3 regions of the Ferdinandcohnia sp. QZ13 genome follow, and region 2 is predicted to be linked to each of the others. Evidence: riboswitches for the same ligand, from Rfam matches in the RefSeq annotation. Region 2 holds a riboswitch; each other region holds the start of a gene.
What was found. A riboswitch is a leader RNA that binds a small molecule or an ion and turns the genes downstream of it on or off. The one in region 2 is predicted to bind lysine.
Positions count from the first base shown of each region.

Region 1 (7,672 bases), on a different contig from region 2:
ATTACCGTGGTAGCCCTTTAGCACTAGACTGAAGTTGGAAATTTTAATATATTCAGATTATTGTCTATAATCTATCTATTAGTATAGCCAGTCTTTATTCCCGTGTCAAAAGTTATTTTAAGATTCGATTTATTTTTTATAAAAAAGAGACAAAGGTTCTATTTCCCTTGTCTCATACATATTATTTACATTCACTAAGCAAAAATCGAATAGTATTTTTATGCCTTTTTCATGTTTATTATTGTAATTACAAAGAGAACAAATAATACGACAGTCGTAAGCAATCCTAACATGGTATTGCCAGTTAGACCTAATACGACATAACCAATTGCTGCGAAAACAGCAGAAATGATGGCGTATGGAAGTTGGGTTATCACATGATCAATAAGATGACTGCCTGCACCTGTTGATGAAAGAATGGTTGTATCCGAAATTGGTGAACAGTGATCACCAAATACAGAACCAGCTAATACAGCAGCAAGAGCAGGAAGCATTAAATTGAGGTCTGACGCGGCTACGATATCCCCAGCGATTGGGAGCATCATTCCGAAAGTTCCCCAAGATGTTCCTGTAGCAAATGCCATGATACCTGCTACAACAAATAGGATAACAGGTAAAAAGGCAATATTTATATTAGATTTTTCAACAAGACCAGCCAAATATTTTCCCGTTTCAATCTGCCCAATTAAATCAACAATCACCCATGCAAATAATAAAATATAGACAGCAGGAAGCATTGATTTAATTCCCTCAATGATCCCCTTAGGGAGAAGACTTATACTAACTGCATTTTTTGCATAGACTTGGACAAGGAATAATAGTACGGTGATCATAATTCCAAATAAGCCACCGTATAATAGAGATCCAGTTACATCTGTGTTTTCCAAAATTGAAAAAATCGTTACATTACCTTCTGAAGCTTTATAGCCTGTCCAAAATAAGGAACCGACAGTACCAATAACTAATGCCATGATTGGCCAAACTAAATCTCCTACAGAGCCTTTTTCACTTTGAGGCAATTCTTGTTTTAATTCTCCAAGTACTGGCTTTTGGGGATCCATAACCTCTCCAGTAGTCATTGCTCGATTTTCATGAACCCTCATACTTCCGATATTAATATTAAATACTGCAACCGCAATGACCATTAACATCGCTGATACTACATATAAATTCATGGGGATGATTTGTATAAAAGCTGATAATGGTGAAACTTCAGATATCCCATGTGTTACTAGAATTGGTGCAATGATTGCAATAATATAAGCACCCCAGCTTGAAATCGGTGAGACCACACATATTGGTGCAGATGTTGAATCAATAATATAGGCTAGTTTTGCACGTGAAACCTTGTTCCGATCTGTAATAGGTCTGCTCACTTGTCCAACAGCCAACGCATTAAAGTAATCATCAATAAAAATAATAATACCTAAAACTGCAGCTAACAGCTGTGCACCTGTTCTTGTTTTAACCTTTGTTTGAGCCCATTCACCAAAGGCGCGGCTTCCTCCTGAGATTGAAATGAAGGCCGTGATAATACCTAGTAGGAATAAAAATAAGATAATATATACATTCCATGTATTTAGTGCACCTTCTGAAACAAAGACCGCTTTAAAGCTATTCCAAATGGTGAGAATAATGTTTTGCAGCCACGCACCGATTCCATCATTTAGTAAAATTTTTCCGTGTAGAACGACGGCAGCCGACACAATTCCGACTCCAAGTGAAAGTAGTACTTTCCGAGTTAAGACAACCATAAGAAGAGCAATGATTGGTGGGATAATTGAATAAATAGTTCCTGACATAATATGATCCTCCAAAAAACTTGATAATTCACAGAGGGCTCTTTGTACGTGGTGATAGAGATATTTTATACAAATAAAAAGAGAGTAATGATAGAAAATAACTATCATTACTCCCAGTAATGTTATGTTATCCTCCATCACGATCAGTAGCCCTCCATTATAGATTCGACTCTATAATGACAGTGTTACCCTTTTTCAAGGCAACCCCAACAAAAATAACATTGACAAGTTTATTTTTGCTTCGGCGAAAAATCCTTTCAACTATGATCCTCGTTGTCATCCTCACATAGTATACTCATATATTCCGCACCTCTACCTCATCGATCCGATAAGGTGGTTTATTCATTTTTGATTTCCTTTTGTAGTATAATTCATTACACTCTATAAATCAATTATTCTAATATAGCATTTTTTGTTAATCTGTTGGAATTTCAATAGAAGGTGAAGAATCACTACCATTGTTATAGAATTCAGGAACATCGTGCAATATATTTTGATTGATCACAGGAATAATGGTTTCGATTTCAACCTCGCCTGTTGAAAATGGTAAAATAACCTGCATGGTCACAGTGGCTAATACATTGTATTGAAACCATCCATTATTAATTCCCCACTCATCAATTCTTCCTTGTGGCGTTGTTTCTCCAAAACCGACCATATGAAATCGAATTGGAATTTCCGGACCTAAATTACCTAAGATAGCATTGTTTGATGCTTCACCTAGCGGTACTTTAAAAACAAATCCTGTTTGCCCTGTTGCATCATCTTTTTCAAGTTCTAAATTTGGGTATTCAAGTTTTTGAATGTCACCCTCATTTACATACTTTAAGTATTTTTCAATGTTTCCTAGGGTCTCTGTCGCCATTTTATTAACGATCTGTGTGTTGTAACTAATGACTTTTCCCGTTTCATCTGTTTGGACAATACTTAATTCCTCTTGAACTAATGCTTCCTCATTTATTTGTTGGTTTATCGCATTTTTGATAACAGTAGCAGCAACCTTTTTTGTTTCATTTTCAGCATATGCCATGAGCGCAGGTTCAATTGCTTTATTAATAATAAATAATCCGAGTAACGTCGAGAAGATAAAAAAGACAATGGTTATTAAAATGACGTAACGAAAAGGCAAGGGCCCTTTCCTTCTTGGTTGTAGGCGACGTCTGTATTTTGCCAAAAGAAAATCCCCCCTTACATGCTATATGTATGCAAGTAAGGGAGGATGTACGATAATTATTTTTTTAACAATATTCTGTTTGTAATTGCTTCTTATTTATATTGAATACCTTCTCAGGTGTTTGGTTTAGATCATTTTTAATAAGGCGTCTTTGCCTTTCATTCCTATTGAAATGCCTCTTTTCTCTGCTTCGTATGTGATTGATTCAAGGGGGGCATCCAGTAATTGCTCGATTGAACGAACACCAACTGCCCTACCAGCAATAATGCCTCGATCTTTAAGTTTTTCATTTAATAGTGCAACGTCGAGAGCACCACACATAATGTAGCCATTTTCATTTGTGACTGCCATAAAGTTTGTCTTAGGTAGTTTAACGGTAATGGCTGTAAATTGATGATTATCAATTATGATTGGTGTCATTGAGACCATTCCTAGCACACTCCTTTCCTTACTAATTTATGTATAGAGAAAGGAATTGTGTTAGAAATAGGTACTTGTCATAGACCTATCTTTAACGTACTTCTTTTGGCTAGGATTCTTTAGACCTTTTTACCAATTGATTTTATTTTTTCTGCTAAAAGATCCCTCAAAAATTCTGGCATATAATATTTTTTCTCCTTTGCATCCCTGATGACTGGAAAAAGCAATCCGAATGTAAACATATCAATTGTTGCGATGGAATATGTTTTTTCAGGATCTATCTCTTCACCATTAATTTTTATATTCGTGATATGGTCTACTCCATCTGAGAGCTTTTTAGTTTCGAGTTGAACCCCGTCATACACCATTTTGCCCATTACCTTTCCACGAAAGCCTAGACCTTTAATTCTAAGGTTTTCCATTTCATCTGTATTGGCCTGCAAAATGATTTCCTTCAGTTCATCACCTTTTACCCATACCTTACAAGGATTGATTGGATGTGGGCAGATTCGATGTAGGTCTTCTCTTGTTACTTTTCCGACTGGAAGCGAATCAAGCAATAGGCCAGCATTAACCATTGATAAATCTCCATCACACCATTCACGGAGCACTTCGGCTAAAAGTTTAGAAAATGACGTTTCAGCAAACCAATTGCTTAGTAATGGTTCGTCAATTACCGCGATAACATCATCTTTTAAAAGTTGAGTACTTTCCAATAAATAGTGTGAAAGGATTTCATTCGTTTTTTTGCTGTCTGGAAGCGATTTTGTTGGGATTACATTTGCTGTACTTTCAATAAGCTTTTTTTGTTCTGTATCAATTTTAAGTGTGACATGACCGATGTAATTCCCATATTTTTGTGCACAGCATAGCAATGTATTGTTAATTCGTTTTCCGTTTTCTAAAAGGTGATGGGTATGCCCACCAAGTAGAACGTCAACTTCTGGGAAGCGGCTTGCAATTTGTTCATCTTCATTAATCCCTAAATGAGACAATAACAGAATCATATCTGTCTGATCTTTTAGTTCATCAAGTGTTTCCCTTAAAACTACAAGTGCGTCTTTTATATTCCAGCCAAGCAGCTTATATAAACCAATATAATGAACCGTTAAACCAATCATTCCAATTTTAAAACCGCTTGGTAAGACGTAGATATCATAGGGACGAGCCCAATTTGGAAGCCTTCCGTTTTGGTCAAAAAGATTTGCAAGCAATACCTTAAATTCAGCTTCTTCATATAAAGAATCAAGATGTTCATAGGACATTGTAATTCCCTCATTGTTGCCGATGGTTGCATAATCGTATTGTAGCTGGTTTAAAAGCTTAACATTCGTTTTTCCATAGGAAGCCTCTGAAATCGGGTGAAAGCGATCGATATGGTCTCCGATATCCATTAATAACATTTCTTCATTGTTTTGTTGGTGAAGCTGTCTCATTTCTGTTATATATTTTGTGATTTTCGGCCATCGATCAAAATGGCTATGGAGATCGTTTGTATGATAAATATGTACTGTTTCAATCAATCCTCTCACCTCCTTTAAAAACCTGGTTAAATATTCGTATTAACTAAAAAAGTCTAATTGCCGTGGGGCAAGACCTAGGTATTCGATTCCGAGCATATCAATAAACTGTTTGGCATTGTCAGCTGCATCTCCACCTGAGTTATTATTAAATAACACATAAATGGTTTCACTTTCTTTGTTAAGTTGTTGTATGTGATCAACCCATTCTTCTAGCTCTTTCTTATTATACTTGTATAAGTACCTGACATCACGCCAATTGCCTTCGTTCGGCTTAGTCCATCCGTGAACATTACGACCATGGAAACGCACAAGTGTTTTCTGTTGATTTGTTGGGTGAAGGACCAGTGGAATCGAACCAGAGCCAGCCTGTGGTTCATCACATATACTATGGATCCACCCTTCTTGTTTCATAAACGATAAGGTTTGATCATGTAGCTGTGGTGAGAACCAAGATTGATGGCGAAATTCAAGAGCAACTGGGATATCTCCCATTTGTTGCTTACACCACCGCAGATAGTCCACATTTTCACGTTTACAATCATACCATGGTGGAAATTGAAATAAAACCATAGCGAGCTTGTCCGCTTGCTGATACGGTTCAAGTGACAAATGAAAGGCATCAAACATGTCATTTCTTGATTCAAATGGAATTTCGCCACGCTGATGGCCTGTCATCCCCTGATAGGCCTTTACAATAAATTGAAAGGAATCTGGTGTCTCTTTTACCCACCTTTCTACGTTCCGTTTAGGCTGTATCGCGTAGAAGGACGCATCCACCTCGACGATTGGAAAATGACCAGCATATTCCTTAAGTTTATCCCTTGGCGAGGTCCCTGCAGCATATAGGCTATCATGATCTCCCCATCCAGTTACACCAATGTAGATCATGGGTTCACCTCCATTATTCTTATATAATCAGCAACTATATCATATATTTTAACACTTAGAGGAAGTTTGTTAATACAACTCAGATCGCTTTTGGGCACCATGACCAAATCTACTAAAATATAAAATGCACCATACGGTTTCGTCCGCATGGTGCATTTCAAGCTAATACTTTCATTATATAAAAACCTTAGATTTCATGTAAGGAAAACTAGCGTTGTGTTAAATCAAATCAATAGCACTTCTGCTTACAATTAACAGCACAGGTCCTGCTAGTACATGATCTACCCTCGTTTTACAATCAATTTTTTACCAATTTGTTTAATCCAAGAAAATCCAATGCGTTTTGTCCAAGCATTAATTTTGCATCCTCTTCTGAAATATCCTCAAGGCTGTCAATAACCTTTCCAACCGGCTTTTCACGTAGTAGGAATGGATAATCAGATCCTGCAATAATTTGCTTTGTCCCAAATCGATCAATCATAAGTTTCAAATTATCCGAATCGTAAACGAGTGAATCATAATACAGTTTTTTGGCGTAAAAGCTCGGAGGTTTTTCTGTATTCCTGGTATTCGGCCAGACTTCCCAGCCTTTATCCATTCTTGGAAGGATATATGGAAGGGAGCCCCCACCATGTGCAAAGCAAATTTTAAGATTTGGAAGCTTATCTAGCATCCCGCTCATAATAATGCTTCCTGCCGCTAGAGCTGTCTCTGATGGCATTCCGACTGTATACATGGAATTGAAACGTTGCAGCCTTTCTTTCCCTAGTGTTGCCCATGGGTGGACAAAAAGTGGAACATTCAATTCTGCTGCCGCTTCAAAAAAAGGATACAGGGAATTGTCATCTAGATTCTGTCCGTTGACATTCGATCCTATCTGAATTCCTTTCAGTCCTAGTTCATTAATAGCCCTCTCCATCTCGGCTATCGCCTGTTGTACATCTTGTAGTGGGACTGTGCCCATTCCAATAAATCGATCCGGGTATTTCTTAACCACTGAAGCGATGAAATCATTTTGTGACTGGGCAAGCTCTAATCCGGCTTGTGAATCTGACCAGTAGGCGAAGGTAACAGGAATCGGTGACAGTACCTGAATATCCACACCTTCCTTATCCATGTCTTCAATCCGTTTTTCAGGATCCCATGTCTGGTCGGTTATCTTTCTAAACGTTTTACCCTGTATCTTAATTTCAGCACCACAGCTGCAGGTATTGTGTAAAACCGGAAACCGTTCATCTGCATATTTTGCTGCCAAGTCAGGGAAATCTTCCGAAATGATGTGGGTATGAAAATCAACTCGTAATTTTTTTGTCAAAGCTATAAAACCTCCTTTCTTAAAATTAAACAAACAATCATTCTATTTCTTAATTTCCGTACCATAAGTTAAATAGCTTTTCGGTGGTGTGCTTCCCCACATATCAAGTCCAAACTGCCCCGTTCCTGATTGCCATTCAATCGGCTCCCAGTCTGGTGCAAAAATAAGCATTCCACCTGTCCACAGTTCAACTCGATTTCCAGAAGGTTCAAAGGCATAAAGGAATTGTGCTCCACTTGTACCGTGCTTTCCAGGTCCCCACTCGATTTTGATGTCATTTTCAGCCATGATATTCAGTGCACGCAGCAATTCATCAGGGGAATCCAAGAAATAAGCTACGTGATGAAGAAGTGCACCTGTTTGATTACTGTTACGCATGAGTGCAATTTCATGTGCAATATTTGTTTTGCTTAACCATGAGCCTAGGCGAACATCTACTTCATTTTGGATATAGTAACGATGATGGATTCCTAGGAAATTTGTCCACCATTCCTGTTCATTTGCAACATCATTCACCATTACATTCACATGGTCAAAACGGCGAGGTGCT
Region 1 covers NZ_JAVIVW010000015.1:897,181-904,852, forward strand. The annotation lists gene RGU12_RS18225 (Na+/H+ antiporter NhaC family protein) at 219-1,802, opposite strand; lysine riboswitch at 1,942-2,125, opposite strand; gene yunB (sporulation protein YunB) at 2,218-2,931, opposite strand; gene RGU12_RS18235 (YunC family protein) at 3,103-3,405, opposite strand; gene RGU12_RS18240 (bifunctional metallophosphatase/5'-nucleotidase) at 3,516-4,919, opposite strand; gene RGU12_RS18245 (DUF72 domain-containing protein) at 4,959-5,807, opposite strand; gene RGU12_RS18250 (amidohydrolase family protein) at 6,106-7,122, opposite strand; gene RGU12_RS18255 (VOC family protein) at 7,165-7,672, opposite strand, start outside.
Region 1: it holds a riboswitch for lysine, as region 2 does, so the genes downstream of both, RGU12_RS18225 (Na+/H+ antiporter NhaC family protein) here and RGU12_RS09750 (transporter substrate-binding domain-containing protein) in region 2, are expected to answer to the same signal.

Region 2 (7,672 bases):
AACACCAATCACAAGCCAAGGGCAGAAGGAGGACTTTTTTTCTTTTTGACGGCGGCTTTAAAAGGCATTTCTCAAGTTATGCTCATTGAAAATGCCCTTTCTGGAATTATCATACTCATAGCTATAACACTCTTTTCCTATTCATTAGGGATCATCGCCTTGTTATCAGCCTTGATTGCTACCATGATGGGGAAAATAGGAGGTGTAGAGGAAGAAACGACCAATCAGGGGCTTTTAGGTTACAACTCCGTGTTGACAGGAATAGCGCTGACCTTATTCCTAACAGGACCTTACGACTGGATATTTGCCCTTATTGGAGCCGCAGTTACGGCAATATTTACAGCCACCATGATTCATGTAATGAAGAATACGGGGATCCCCGTTCTTACTTTTCCCTTTATCATCACGACATGGTTTACTTTACTTGCTTCATACCAGTTAAAGGATATTCACTTAACCTCAAAGTTGGTCCCTGAAGATATCGCCTATTGGGGATTGGATACGTCTGGGAAAATAAACTGGTCAGAAGCGGCATTTAACGGAATTGGACAGATCTTCTTCATTCATAGCACTCTATCAGGTATTCTGCTTATTGTTGCGGTGTTTTTGGCTGGATGGAAGCTTGGTCTTTATGCTGTTTTAGGAAACGTGCTAGCTTTGTTGACATCGTTTTTACTTGGAGGAGAAGACAATCCGATTTATATGGGGCTTTATGGATACAATGCTATATTAACTATTTTAGCTGTATCTGTCGTATTTAAGACGAATCAAAACCGTTTAGCGTTATTCTCCGGCATAGTTGCTACTTGTGTAACTGTCCCGTTAATGGCAAGTATAACGACTTGGCTTCAGCCTTTTGGACTTCCAGCTTTAACCATGCCTTTCGTTCTTAGTACATGGCTTTTCTTGGGTGCAAGAAAGGTCATGCCGAACCTTTAAATCAAATAACCCCATACCCTTTAGATATAGCTTATTCCAACTTTCACTGCTGTATTGTAAATAGAAGGCATACACCATTCTGTTTGGGGAAAACTTGAAAGAAATTACTATCAAGGAGGAATTCATTATGTTTAAAGATCTAGAAGTACGACCAATGTTTGATGATCAGGTGCATGAGCGTCATCAATTCACTATCACTGTTGATGGATCAGATTATCAAGGACTTTTACACGAAGGAGAGATTCATTGGTTTCATCCACATCCTAAAAACACCTTCGAGGAAAGTCATGTAGAAGCGATAGAAGCCCAAGTCCACGAGAAGATTTCGCAACACTTGGAGCAACAACAACAATGAAAAAGTAGCTGATTTAATTTATAAAATCTGTTGGTTTTTTGTTGGAATATTCTTCCTCGGTGAAGTACTTTTAAGCGTGGGTTCTTCGTCGGAATGTCCTTCATAACCTCGATGAAGGACTTTTTTGAACGGTTTCTTCGCCGAAATGTTCTTCATAACCTCGATGAACGAATTTTAAGCGTGGGTTCTTGTCGGAATGTCCTTCATCCAAATTTGGTCATATAAAAAAACCGTGCAAACGCCCGGTCCTTCAGTAAACAAATACATTTTTTATTATGCATGAACTAAAGTGCGTTTTAGGAATTCCCTCGTACGCTCTTGTGTTGGGTTATTGAAGATGTGATCTGGTCTTCCTTCTTCTGCAATAACTCCCTTGTCCATAAATACGACTCGATCCGATACTTCTTTTGCAAATTCCATTTCGTGCGTTACGATTAACATCGTTAGACCAGATTCAGCGAGTTCCTTCATGACTTTAAGAACCTCTCCTACCATTTCAGGATCAAGAGCTGATGTTGGTTCATCAAACAACATGACATCTGGTTCCATCGAAAGTGCCCTTGCAATCGCCACGCGTTGCTTTTGTCCACCTGATAATTGCTTTGGCTTGGCGTTAATATATTGATCCATGCCCACAACTTTCAAGTATTTCATTGCTACTCTCTCGGCTTCTTCCTTGGAGCGTTTCAATACTTTCACTTGTCCTACTAGACAGTTACTAAGGACATTATGATTATTAAATAAGTTGAATTGTTGGAAAACCATCCCTAAATGTCTCCGATAGGTAGCCACATCATGATTGTTATCCAATATATTTTTACCATGGTAGATAATTTGCCCACCACTTGGTCTTTCTAATAGATTAATACAACGAAGAAGAGTTGATTTACCAGATCCAGAGGAACCGATGATGGAGACAACTTCTCCTTTATTCACCGAGAAATCAATATCTTTCAATACTTCATGAGTGCCAAAGGATTTGCTTAAATGTTGAATATCAATAATCTTTTCCATATTCTCTCCTCCTTCTTCCTAATGTTGTTGATTGACTTGTACTGGTCGATCGTTCCCAATCATGGTATAGGTATCAGAGCCATCTAATTTTTTTTCAAAGTATAGTAGTATTCTAGTGACAATAAACGTCATCACAAAATAAATCATACATGCTACGAAAAATGATTCAAAATATCTAAAATTATTCCCCGAAATCGACTTTGTAACGAAATATAATTCTGTAACTGAAATCACATTTAAAACAGATGTATCTTTAATATTAATCACAAATTGATTGCCTGTTGCAGGTAAAATATTACGTATAACCTGTGGTAATACAACGTTCCACATCGTTTGGAAATGATTCATTCCGATTGCATGTGCTGCTTCAAACTGTCCCTTATCGATCGATACAATCCCACCACGAACATACTCAGCCATATAAGCGCCTGTATTGATCGATACAACAATAATCGCTGCTACAAAAACATTCATATCTATACCAAATGCTAACGCAGAACCATAATAAATAACCATCGCTTGAACAATCATCGGTGTTCCACGGAAGAATTCAATATAGATGGAGAGGATGGCATTAATGACTTTTAAAAATAGCTTGTTCACTCTACGTTCAGGCATCGGAATGGTACGAATCACCCCTGCGAATAATCCAATCACTGCCCCAAAGATTGTTCCAATAAGAGCAATTAATAGTGTTACACCCGCACCACGAAGGAACATTGGCCAGTTTTCTGTGATAATTCGTATGACCCACTCAAAACTCATCTTTCTTCCTCCTTTACTTTTTAAAACCGACTGTAATTGAGGTACAGCCGGTTTCTAGCATTTTTTATTGTGCTGCTGGTTGATTTTTAATTGCTGAATCCATAATGCTTGTACGTTCTTCTTCAGAGATACCTGCTAAAATTTCATTGATTTTATCTGTTAAGTCACTGCCCTTTTGAAGTCCAACAGCGATTGCCGTATCATCTGGTGATGTTTTAAATCCATCTTCAAACTCTACCATCACAAAGTTCTCATTTGCAGATGAAGCACTAACACCTTCTGGACGCTCTGAAACGTATCCATCAATCATTCCTGATTCAAGAGCTACTCTCATTGCTGGGAAGTTGTCCATCGCTGTTTTCTTCTCAACGCCTTCAATTTGATCGATCACTGAATAATGGAACGTATTTAATTGAGCTGTAATTTTTGCTCCCGTGAAATCTTGGATTGAAGTAGCATTTTCATACTTGCCGCCTTTCTTCACAACCATTACTAGATTTGAAGTATAGTAATTATCCGAAAAGTCGATTGCTTCTTTACGTTCTGCTGTGGGTGACATACCTGCAATAATCGCATCAATTTTCCCTGATGTTAGAGCCGGTACAAGTCCATCCCACTCTGTTTTGACAATCACTAATTCTTTTCCTAATCCTTCAGCCACTTTTTTCGCGATTTCTACATCATATCCGCCTGCATATTCTTGAGACCCTTTAATTTTAACTGCACCGTTAGAATCATCGTTTTGAGTCCAGTTAAATGGCGCATATCCAGCTTCAAGACCAACCCTAAATGTATTCTCCTCTGAAGTTGATCCAGAATCAGAACTACTGCTTGTCCCACACCCTGCTAATAAAAGAATAGTAGAAGCCAATAAAACTGCGAATAATAATAGTTTGTTTCTCATGATGTATTTCCTCCTTTATTGTGAAAAATTTCGACAAAAAAAACGACCTGAGATATACCCAGGTCGCTGTATCGTTTCCCTAAAGTCCTCTCTTTTATCCCAAATGAGATAGCACAACTCAATAAACGGAGGGTTTATTGAGACAGTCCTGCAGCTCTTAACTGCAGACCCAGCATGTAATGACTGAGAATATTACACACTTCGGCGACATTTCCTTCTCCTTAGTATCACTGCTTCTCAAACTCCACTAAAGACTGTTAAATATCGCGCCTCTACCTCACTATGAAAAAGTGAGGCCTTATTCGATTGTTTTTTTATACTACAATAATATCTGTAAATCCGTCAACCCTTAATTACTAGAAATATCTTGCAAACTATGTCGATTGTCTTTTAATAACTCTTTTTTAGGTTAATTCAATCTGCTTTGTTTCTTTCCCAAAAAAGGCAAGTGTAATGACACCAATCACAATACTTATGCAAAACAGTGTAAAAATGAAACTAATGGATTGACCTGAAGAAACAAGTGAGCCTACGAGGAGTGGTCCAAGAATTCCACCGACTCGCCCAATTGCTGCGGCCATACCAGCACCTGTCCCACGAATAACGGCCGGGTATTGTTCTGGCGTGTACGCATATAAAGCCCCCCATGCACCGAGGTTGAAAAATGATAAAAAGATACCTGAAACAATGAGAACTGCAGTCGTTTCTGCCTGCCCGAAAACAAGGGCAGACCCTGCTGTTCCTAGCAAATAAGTAACAAGCACAAACTTTCTCCCCACCCTTTCAATCAGCCAGGCAGCTGTAAAATAACCCGGTAGCTGAGCGAGGGTCATGATTAATACATATTCGAAACTTTGAATCATACTAAATCCTTTCATTACCATAACACTTGGTAACCAAAGGAACATTCCATAGTAAGAAAAAACAACTGTAAACCAGACCATCCAAAGGACGAATGTGGAGCGTGCATATTTCTTCGACCACACATCTTGGACGTTTTGGAAAACCGTACGTTTCTCCACTTTCTTTGGTGAAAACGCTGGAGAGTCTGGAAGATTAAGTCGTAAATAAATCGCATAAAGAGCAGGTACCGCACTAATAATAAGGGCAAGTCGCCAGCCGTATGACGGAATAACAAAATATGAAATAAGTGCTGCAAGGAGCCAACCAAATGCCCAAAAGCTTTCTAGTAGAACAACTACTCTTCCACGCTCTTTCGCCTCCACACTCTCTGATACAAGTGTTGAAGCAACAGGTAATTCTCCACCAAGCCCCATCCCAACAAAAAAGCGAAGTACTAAAAATAAAAAGAGGGAAGTTGTTAATGCGGAAAATCCACTCGCAAGTGAAAACAATAATAAAGTGATAATAAATATATTCTTCCTACCAATCTTATCCGCCCAAAGGCCGAATAGAAGAGCGCCGACAGCCATCCCGATTGAATTTACACTTCCGATCCATCCCATCTGTTCCGGTGTCAAACCCCAATCTGTGTGCAGTGCTGCAATAATAAAAGAAAGCATCCCGACATCCATGGCATCAAACATCCAGCCGAGCCCTGCAATACCAAGGAGCCTCCTCTTTGAAATTGTTTTTTCTGTCATGATTTTTCCTCCTAGTGTCTTGACAGTTGTCATTACCACTTTACTATAATCCGCTTGAATCAAATTGACAAGGGATTTTTTTCTCTCTAGATTTAGTATGAACTTTTTAATTCAAATATATTTTTCACAATAAAATTGATCGTTCGACAAAAATGGTTGACCTATTTTCAAATAGTCATGTTCCTCAACATTTGAATAAATCTAATACATATCCGAGAATTTTCAAGAGATACTAAGGTTAACTATCTATTACATAACTTGAAAGCAGTTATTAAGATTATACATAGGAAAGGAGAATGGACTTGGATATAAGTTTAATTTGGCAGACAATTCTTATTTTTGCTGTGGCAACTATTATTTTAAGAATTGGTGGTAGAAAGTCGATTTCACAGATGACTATTCCCCAAACCGTTATTATGATTGCAATCGGTACACTTCTTATTCAGCCTGTCACCGGAAAAGGACTTTGGACAACGTTTGGTGTAGCAATAATCCTAGTACTAAGTCTAATCATTACTGAATACATTCAATTAAAATTTGATGGTGCCGAAACCGCCATTTCTGGAAAGGCAATCCCTGTAATCGAGAATGGTACCTTACAAGAAAAGAATCTAAGAAAACTCCGACTAACCGTAGATAAGTTAGAAGAACGGCTCAGACAATTAGGAATAAAAGCAATTAATGATGTTGAATTTGCTACACTTGAAACAAGTGGACAATTGGGATATACATTAAAAAAGGAAAAACAACCTGCGACAAAAGAAGATATTCAAAACCTTATTCAATTGATTGAAAAAGGCCATCTAATGGTCGCAAACACCCAAACATCTCAAGACAATATCTTCACTGAAACCATTAATAAAAACCCTTCTAATATACCAAAACAATTACAATAATCAATTGATAATATATGAAAAAAGTCATGAATCTCCATATCATGACTTTTCTTATTTTTATTTTTCCTCCGAAGGAATTTCCTTTTCTTTACTTCCATATTTTTATTTTGTGGGATGATTAGAATTCATGTATAGTAAAAGTATTCGTAAATGAAATTGGAGGTGAAAATCCTTTGTTGATAGATTTTCTTTTATTAGATCCGGAAGTTTATACTCAAATGGCACTTAACGTTAGTGTCTGTATTGGATTAATGTTACTGTTGTTTTCTACACAAAGGGTTCAGTTTGGTTTTAATTCACCTTTATCCAATTTTACAGACACGAAAATAAGTGAATGTAAGAAGTTTGATGGTAATCGAAGTCTTTTAATTCAATACTTTATCACAAGAAGAATTACCAAATCGATTCGAAATAAACGATATACAAGTGATGATTCTGAGAGTTTTGTTTCCTTTTATCTTAACAGTTAAATCTAACTTTTAAGGAGGAAACATGAAAAAGTCTCGTTTTTATACTAAACTAATCATTCTTTTATCCGTACTCACAGCACTTCTTTCTGGATGCGGAATAAATTCAAGTGACAATAATGAAGGTTTTTTTAACAGTGTCTTAGTAAACCCTATCACACAGTTCATAAATTTTATCGCAAATACATTCGATGGTAGTTACGGAGTTGCTATTATTGTTGTAACCATATGCATACGTTTGGTTATGATGCCATCCATGTTAAAACAGTATAAAAATCAATCCGTAATGAAAGAAAAGATGGATATCGTAAAGCCTGAAATGGAAAAAATTCAGAAGAAAATTTCAGCTGAAACTGATCCGAAAAAGAAACAAGAACTTCAACGGGAAATGATGGGCCTTTATCGACAACATGGAATTAACCCACTTAATATGGGGTGTTTGCCATTACTCATTCAAATGCCTATTTTAACTGGACTATATTATGCGATTCGTGGTTCAGCAGAAATCTCGCAACACACCTTTTTATGGTTTAATCTAGGACATCCTGATTTAGTGTTAACGATTATTGCGGGGGTTATTTATTACATTCAATTTAGAATCTCGCAGTTAAATATGTCCCAAAGCCAACAACAACAAATGAAATTTATGGGGTTATTGTCACCGATTATGATTGTTATCATTTCATATAGAGCTCCAGCTGCACTACCACTTTATTGGGCAGTAGGCG
Region 2 covers NZ_JAVIVW010000001.1:1,996,348-2,004,019, forward strand. The annotation lists gene RGU12_RS09730 (urea transporter) at 1-939, shown strand, start outside; gene RGU12_RS09735 (hypothetical protein) at 1,067-1,294, shown strand; gene RGU12_RS09740 (amino acid ABC transporter ATP-binding protein) at 1,568-2,308, opposite strand; gene RGU12_RS09745 (amino acid ABC transporter permease) at 2,327-3,073, opposite strand; gene RGU12_RS09750 (transporter substrate-binding domain-containing protein) at 3,138-3,977, opposite strand; lysine riboswitch at 4,079-4,260, opposite strand; gene RGU12_RS09755 (MFS transporter) at 4,382-5,581, opposite strand; gene RGU12_RS09760 (DUF421 domain-containing protein) at 5,884-6,477, shown strand; gene RGU12_RS09765 (hypothetical protein) at 6,651-6,947, shown strand; gene yidC (membrane protein insertase YidC) at 6,970-7,672, shown strand, end outside.

Region 3 (7,672 bases), on a different contig from region 2:
CCACTTGATGAGCTTGAGTTAGATGATTTAGATTTAGATGAAGATGATGTAGAAGCAAAAACAAAAACAATTGAAATCTATCTTCCACCTAAAAAAGAAGCGGGTCGAGTGCTCGAAGGTGAATTAGAAGATCAGGTCAAGGAACTAGTATCACTTCTTCATAATGAAGCAAAGGTAGTTTAACCGAATCTGAAAAAAATGTTTTTTGTATGCGATTTCAAAAATTTCACTCAACTAATCTAGGGGGTTAGGCATAATGTCAAGAAAAGTTTTAGTTCTAGGGGAAGCACGAGATGGTGCATTACGTAACGTATCCTTTGAAGCAATTGCAGCAGGTAAAACAGTGGCTGAAGGTGGCGAAGTCGTTGCAGTTTTAGTAGGAGACTCTATAAGTTCGTTAGCAAATGAATTAATCCATTACGGTGCCGACAGGGTAGTAACAGTAGAAGATGAAAAATTAGGATCCTATACTCCGGACGGTTACTCTCAAGCTTTACTAGCTGTTATTGATGCCGAATCACCAGAAGGATTAGTATTTGGCCATACTGCATTGGGTAAAGACCTATCACCCAAAATTGCAAGTAAACTTAATTCTGGTTTGATTTCAGACGTAACGGCAATTGAAAGTGTTGGTGGAAATATTGTCTTTACTCGACCTATTTATTCAGGTAAGGCATTTGAAAAGAAAATTGTGACAGATGGATTGATGATCGCAAGTGTTCGCCCAAACAATATTACCCCACTTGAAAAAGACGAATCGCGTACTGGAGAAGTTTCGTCTCTATCCGTTGACATTAAAGATTTACGTACAATTGTAAAGGAAGTGGTTCGTAAGGCAACGGAAGGTGTTGATTTGTCAGAAGCGAAGGTTGTGATTGCAGGTGGACGTGGAGTAAAAAGTGCAGAAGGTTTTGAACCATTAAAAGAATTAGCAAATGTACTTGGTGGGGCAGTAGGTGCTTCCCGCGGTGCATGTGATGCTGATTACTGTGACTACTCCCTTCAAATTGGTCAAACAGGTAAGGTGGTTACACCAGATTTGTATATCGCTTGTGGTATTTCTGGAGCCATCCAGCACTTAGCTGGCATGTCGAACTCTAAAGTTATCGTAGCAATCAACAAAGATCCGGAAGCAAACATCTTCAAGGTTGCGGACTACGGTATTGTTGGAGACTTATTCGAGGTAGTGCCAATGCTTACAGAAGAGTTCAAGAAACTAAAGGTAAATGCATAATGCGTAGTGAAGCGAGCTAACTAGCTCGCTTTATGTATGGGGAATTTTTCTATTTACCTTTTTAAAAAATCTGGTATACTAATCAAGCGATGAGCTGAATTGCATAAGTCGATTAGACACGCCTATTGGCAAGCACTATGTGGAGTGCTGTCTCTCGCCGCAATACGCAAAAAGACGTCCTTCTGGGCGTCTTTTTCTATTTTGCATCTTCTGTTTCCATACATATCAGCTTAAAAAGTTGGGGAAGATGATTATGAATGAGGTTTAATTTCTATTCTTATCATTTCTATGGTTTTTAGTTAACTGTTTTTTTATGAAGCAAATCATTCGTAAAATGACATTCCAGATGTTATACTCTTGGTAGAATTTCAAAGTTGTAACATATTTAGGAGGGGTTTAAATGGCTATTACAAACGTAACGGATCAAAATTTTGACACAGAAACAAAAGAAGGTGTAGTATTAGCAGATTTCTGGGCACCTTGGTGTGGACCTTGTAAGATGATTGCTCCAGTATTAGAAGAATTAGATTCTGAAATTGGAGACAAAGTAAAAATCGTAAAGCTTGATGTAGATGACAACCAAGAAACTGCAGCTAAATTTGGCGTAATGAGCATCCCAACTTTACTTGTTTTCAAAAACGGTGAAGTTGTAGATAAAGTTGTTGGTTACCAACCAAAAGAGGCACTAGCTGATAGACTTGCTAACCATTATTAATCCAAAAAAACAGCCGCCAGGCTGTTTTTTGTTTGCTCTTTTTTATTCAAAGGAATTCCTTATTTTTCATCATACAACTTCTCCGTAAAAATGTTACAATATTAGGTACGGCTTAATTAGTGCAAAGGTACAAAGGTACTTTAGATTTTAATACAGATGGAGTGGTGAATATGCACGATCATCTTAAAGAGAAATTAGCAATATTACCGGACCAGCCTGGTTGTTATTTAATGAAAGACAGGCAAGGGACTATTATTTATGTAGGAAAAGCCAAAGTGTTAAAGAACCGAGTTCGGTCTTATTTTACAGGATCGCATGATGGTAAGACATTGAGACTTGTTAATGAGATTGAGGACTTTGAATATATTGTAACATCTTCAAATATTGAAGCTCTCCTATTAGAAATAAACTTAATTAAAAAACATGATCCAAAGTATAATATCATGCTAAAGGATGACAAAACATATCCTTTTATTAAAATTACTGCTGAAAAACATCCTCGTTTGTTGATAACACGAAAGGTGAAGAAGGATAAAGGTAAATATTTTGGTCCGTATCCGAATGTACAAGCAGCAAATGAAACAAAAAAACTATTAGACCGAATTTATCCTTTACGAAAATGTTCAACTCTACCAGATAAAGTTTGCTTGTATTATCATATCGGTCAATGTCTTGCTCCTTGTGTGAACGAAGTTTCTGATGAAACGAATAAAAAAATGGTTGATGACATCATTCGCTTTCTTAATGGTGGGTATAAAGAGATTAAAACGGAATTAACAGAAAAAATGATAAAGGCTTCAGAAGAACTAGATTTTGAGAGAGCGAAAGAATACCGTGATCAAATCGCAAATATTGAAACAACGATGGAAAAACAAAAGATGACCATGACCGATTTTATCGACCGAGATGTATTCGGTTATTCTTATGATAAAGGCTGGATGTGTGTTCAGGTCTTCTTCATTCGACAAGGTAAATTAATAGAGCGGGATGTTTCTTTATTCCCCTTTTATAATGAGCCAGAACAAGATTTCTTAACCTTCCTTGGTCAATTCTATTTGAAAGAAAATCATTTTAAACCAAAAGAAGTGTTACTTCCTAGTTCTATTGACCGTGAGATTGCAGAGCAATTACTAGAGGTAAACGTTCAACAGCCTAGTCGAGGGAAGAAGAAACAACTAGTAGACTTAGCAACGAAAAACGCCAAAATCGCGTTAAAGGAAAAGTTTGCACTTATTGAACGTGATGAAGAAAGGACAATCAAGGCAGTTGAAAACTTAGGGCAACGATTGGGAATATACACACCACATCGAATTGAGGCATTTGATAACTCGAATATCCAAGGAACAGACCCTGTTTCAGCAATGATTGTGTTTACTGATGGAAAACCAGATAAAAAGGAATATAGAAAATATAAAATTAAAACCGTTCAAGGTCCTGATGATTATGAATCAATGCGGGAAGTAGTGCGAAGAAGATATAGTCGCGCACTAAAAGAAAACCTTCCATTGCCTGACTTAATCCTCATTGATGGAGGAAAAGGTCATCTCGCTGCAGTAAGGGACATTTTAGAAAATGAGTTAGGTTTAGAAATCCCGTTAGCAGGACTTGCGAAGGATGATAAGCATAGGACCTCAGAGCTATTGATTGGGGAGCCGCCAGAAATTGTGGAATTACCAAGAAATAGTCAAGAGTTTTATCTTCTCCAACGGATTCAAGATGAAGTTCACCGTTTTGCGATAACATTCCATCGTCAAGTTCGTGGAAAAAGTGCTTTTCAATCAGTGCTCGATGATATTCCTGGTGTCGGTGAAAAACGGAAGAAAGCAATACTAAAGCATTTTGGCTCAATCAAGAGGTTAAAAGAAGCAAGTATTGAGGAAATTCAACAAGCTAATATTCCTCGTCCTACAGCTGAAGCTATCTATGAAAAATTAAAAGAATAGTCGTTGCTATTTTAAAAATACTCTGATATAATCCTAACTAATATAATATTACACTTCATTACGTTGAAGTGATGATAGAGGTGCAAGCTTTATCAGTATGCAATAGGAGGGGGATGAGCCCCTTTGATGATTGCTGAAAGGAAAGTTTGCCGAAGTGAAAAAGGACTCATACCCTTTTTTGCTGGTCTTATGTTTAAGAGACGTAAGATTGTCAAGATGAATTCATCTTGGAGAGCTATCTCACGGTGTGACACGTTGTTTTTACGTATATCACAGCAATGAGATAATCTCATTGCTGTTTTTTTATTTTATTCAACTGAGGTTAAACCTCAGTTGAATAAAATAAGTGCCTCCGGCGGATGCCTCAGATTTTTTAGAGGTAGTTATCGAGCATAAGATCAAAGACTAGGAACGCCACATCCTGTGGCAACGTCTTTGTGACCCACCTCGTGTGGGCCTAAAAATCTGGGCGCAAATACGCCAAGGCGCATTTGATTATTCGAAGGAGAGGGTATAAGCATGGGGATCATCGTTCAAAAGTTTGGAGGCACCTCAGTAGGGTCACCGGATAGAATTAAAAATGTTGCAAATCGCGTTATTCAAGAAGTGCAATCTGGAAACAAAGTTGTAGTAGTAGTTTCAGCAATGGGCAAAACAACGGACCGGCTTGTGCGCTTAGCAAATGAAATTACAAGCTCGCCAAGTAAGCGCGAGATGGATATGTTGTTAAGTACAGGTGAACAAGTAACAATTGCCCTTTTATCAATGGCATTACAGGAGAAGGGGTATGAATCTGTATCCTATACAGGCTGGCAGGCTGGTATTGAAACGGAGGCTATACATAGCAATGCCCGTATTGAAAATATAGAAGTCTCAAGAGTTAACGATAGCTTAAAAGAAGGTAAAATTGTTGTCGTTGCAGGATTCCAGGGAATCAGCAGTTCTGGAGATATCACAACTCTTGGACGGGGTGGGTCTGATACAACAGCAGTTGCACTTGCAGCAGCATTGAGTGCAGACAAATGTGATATCTACACGGATGTAACAGGTGTTTATACGACAGATCCTCGTGTAGTCCCATCTGCACGTAAACTTCATTCAATTTCCTATGATGAAATGCTGGAGCTTGCAAACCTAGGTGCTGGTGTACTTCATCCACGTGCAGTAGAATTTGCAAAAAACTTTGAAATGCCGCTTGAAGTTCGTTCAAGCATAGAGCTAGAAAATGGAACCGTTATTGAGGAGGAAGTTTCAATGGAAAAAAATCTTGTTGTTAGGGGAATTGCTTTTGAAGACCAAATTACAAGGGTAACAGTTTCTGGATTACCAAATGAATTACACACACTTTCAACCATCTTTGGTACACTCGCAAAGAATGGTCTAAACGTAGATATCATCATTCAAAACCAGACAGATGAAAATCATACAAATATTTCATTTTCAGTAAAAACTCAAGATTTACGCGATACACTAGCTGTTTTGGAAAATAATAAGGATTTATTAAAATATGAAAGCATTCAACATGAAGATGGATTAGCGAAGGTATCTATTGTAGGCTCTGGAATGGTTTCAAATCCAGGGGTTGCGGCTGATATGTTCCAGGTGCTTGCACAAGAAAACATTGAAGTGAAAATGGTAAGCACATCTGAAATCAAAGTTTCAACTGTTGTTGATCAAGCAAGTATGGTTCGTGCTGTTGAAGCTCTACATGATTCATTTAATTTAGCTGCTGTTGAAGAAGAAAAAGCAAAAGTAAAACTTTAATTTTTATTTACATAGGGTCGTTCAGAGGAGATTATTAGCCTTTGGGCGCCCTTTTGTATATAAAAAAACTGCACGAATTGTGCAGGATTTTATTCTTCGGTCATATCTTTGTGATCCCATTTCACCGTAAAAATGATACTTTGAGCTCGTCTTTTTTGTTGTTCAAAGCTTTCGGTGATTCGATTTTTCTGTTGTTGAATTTGTTGAGCAAGAAAACCAGATTCAAGTTGAAATGTACAAATATCCTTTCGTTTAAAACGAGAAGACACGATTGCACCATCCAAATGAAATTCTATTGAGTTCTTATCCGAACGCTCTACCTTAAGGTCTCCCCATCCAGCATCATGAAAAAACGAAATAATTTCTTCAATCGTTGGTAAGGGGAATTTACGGGCAAGATTTTTTCCGGCCCAGTATAAAATCTGTGGAGTTTCTTTTCCAAGTAAATCAGGAATTAAAATTTCACGTATGAGTTCATATCCAAAAACAGAAACGGTCTGTTCACTTACACTTACATTTTGTTCATTGATGTTTATGTTCTTCACTGCATTCCCCTCTTTCTCCATTCATTATTATATAACATGAGGGGATAAGAAACACATGAATTTTTTTGTTTCTTTTTGTCATTTGGATTACAAGTCTAGCCTAACAAAAGTGTCTAATTATTATCAGATTCATGAATAAATTGTGGACGTGTTTCCTTGACGCTCTTGCTTTATGGGAGTAAAATGAATTTGTTACATTATACTGATAAAAGAAAATTGTGGCTACATTTGTCTTTTTATCTATGAAAAAAGCATTTTGTAGTTTCCTGCAAGGGTTTTCAATTGTCAGTTTTATTTCGTCCTATTATATAATTTCTGCAGGATGAGGAATGAAAATGAGTGCCGAGAAGGTACGGTTTATTATTAAGGGGGGGTAAATTAAAGTATGGCAGGTAATCGTGAATTTTTTAATCGCAGGCTTCATTCGTTATTAGGTGTAATTCCTGTAGGGGTATTCTTATTGGTACACTTAACAGCGAATAACTTTGCGACAAGAGGAGAAGAAGCATTTAACAGTGCTGCTGGTTTTATGGGAAGTCTTCCGTTTAGAATTTTTCTAGAGGTAGTTATTATTTATCTACCATTAATATTCCATGCGATTTACGGTCTCTATATTGCCTTTACTGCAAAGAACAATGTGAGTAGATACGGTTTCTTCCGTAACTGGATGTTCTTCCTGCAACGCATAACCGGAATCATTACTCTAATTTTTGTAGCATGGCATGTATGGGAAACTCGTATTCAAGCAGCTTTTGGAGCGGAAGTTAACTTTCAAATGATGGAAGATATCTTAAATTCACCAGCGATGCTTATTTTCTATCTTGTTGGTGTAATCTCAACAATTTTCCATTTCTCAAATGGCTTATGGTCATTTGCTGTAAGTTGGGGGCTTACAATAACTCCTCGCTCTCAGCAAATTGCAACATATGTTACAATCATTATTTTTATTGCATTAACTTACGTAGGTGTATCTACAATCTTTGCTTTCGTATAAGAATTAAAATATTAGAACGTTCACGGTTACATTTTACAAGTTGAACGATCTCTTTATTGGGAGTGAGTTACTTTGAGTCAAGGAAAGATTATCGTAGTTGGTGGTGGATTAGCTGGTTTAATGGCTACCATCAAGGCTGCTGAAGAGGGAACACAAGTTGATTTATTTTCACTCGTACCTGTAAAACGTTCTCACTCTGTTTGTGCACAAGGTGGGATTAATGGTGCGGTTAATACAAAAGGTGAAGGGGATTCTCCTTGGATTCACTTCGATGATACAGTATATGGTGGAGACTTCTTAGCTAACCAAAAGCCAGTTAAGGCGATGTGTGAGGCAGCACCAGGAATCATTCACTTAATGGACCGTATGGGAGTTATGTTTAACCGTACACCAGAAGGTTTACTTGATTTCCGTCGATTTGGTGGAACTCAACACCACCGTACTGCATTCGCTGGCGCAACTACTGGTCAACAATTG
Region 3 covers NZ_JAVIVW010000015.1:615,370-623,041, reverse strand. The annotation lists gene RGU12_RS16775 (electron transfer flavoprotein subunit beta/FixA family protein) at 1-183, shown strand, start outside; gene RGU12_RS16770 (electron transfer flavoprotein subunit alpha/FixB family protein) at 257-1,234, shown strand; gene trxA (thioredoxin) at 1,635-1,949, shown strand; gene uvrC (excinuclease ABC subunit UvrC) at 2,120-3,892, shown strand; lysine riboswitch at 3,960-4,138, shown strand; gene RGU12_RS16755 (aspartate kinase) at 4,412-5,656, shown strand; gene RGU12_RS16750 (YslB family protein) at 5,746-6,201, opposite strand; gene RGU12_RS16745 (succinate dehydrogenase cytochrome b558 subunit) at 6,587-7,195, shown strand; gene sdhA (succinate dehydrogenase flavoprotein subunit) at 7,268-7,672, shown strand, end outside.
Region 3: it holds a riboswitch for lysine, as region 2 does, so the genes downstream of both, RGU12_RS16755 (aspartate kinase) here and RGU12_RS09750 (transporter substrate-binding domain-containing protein) in region 2, are expected to answer to the same signal.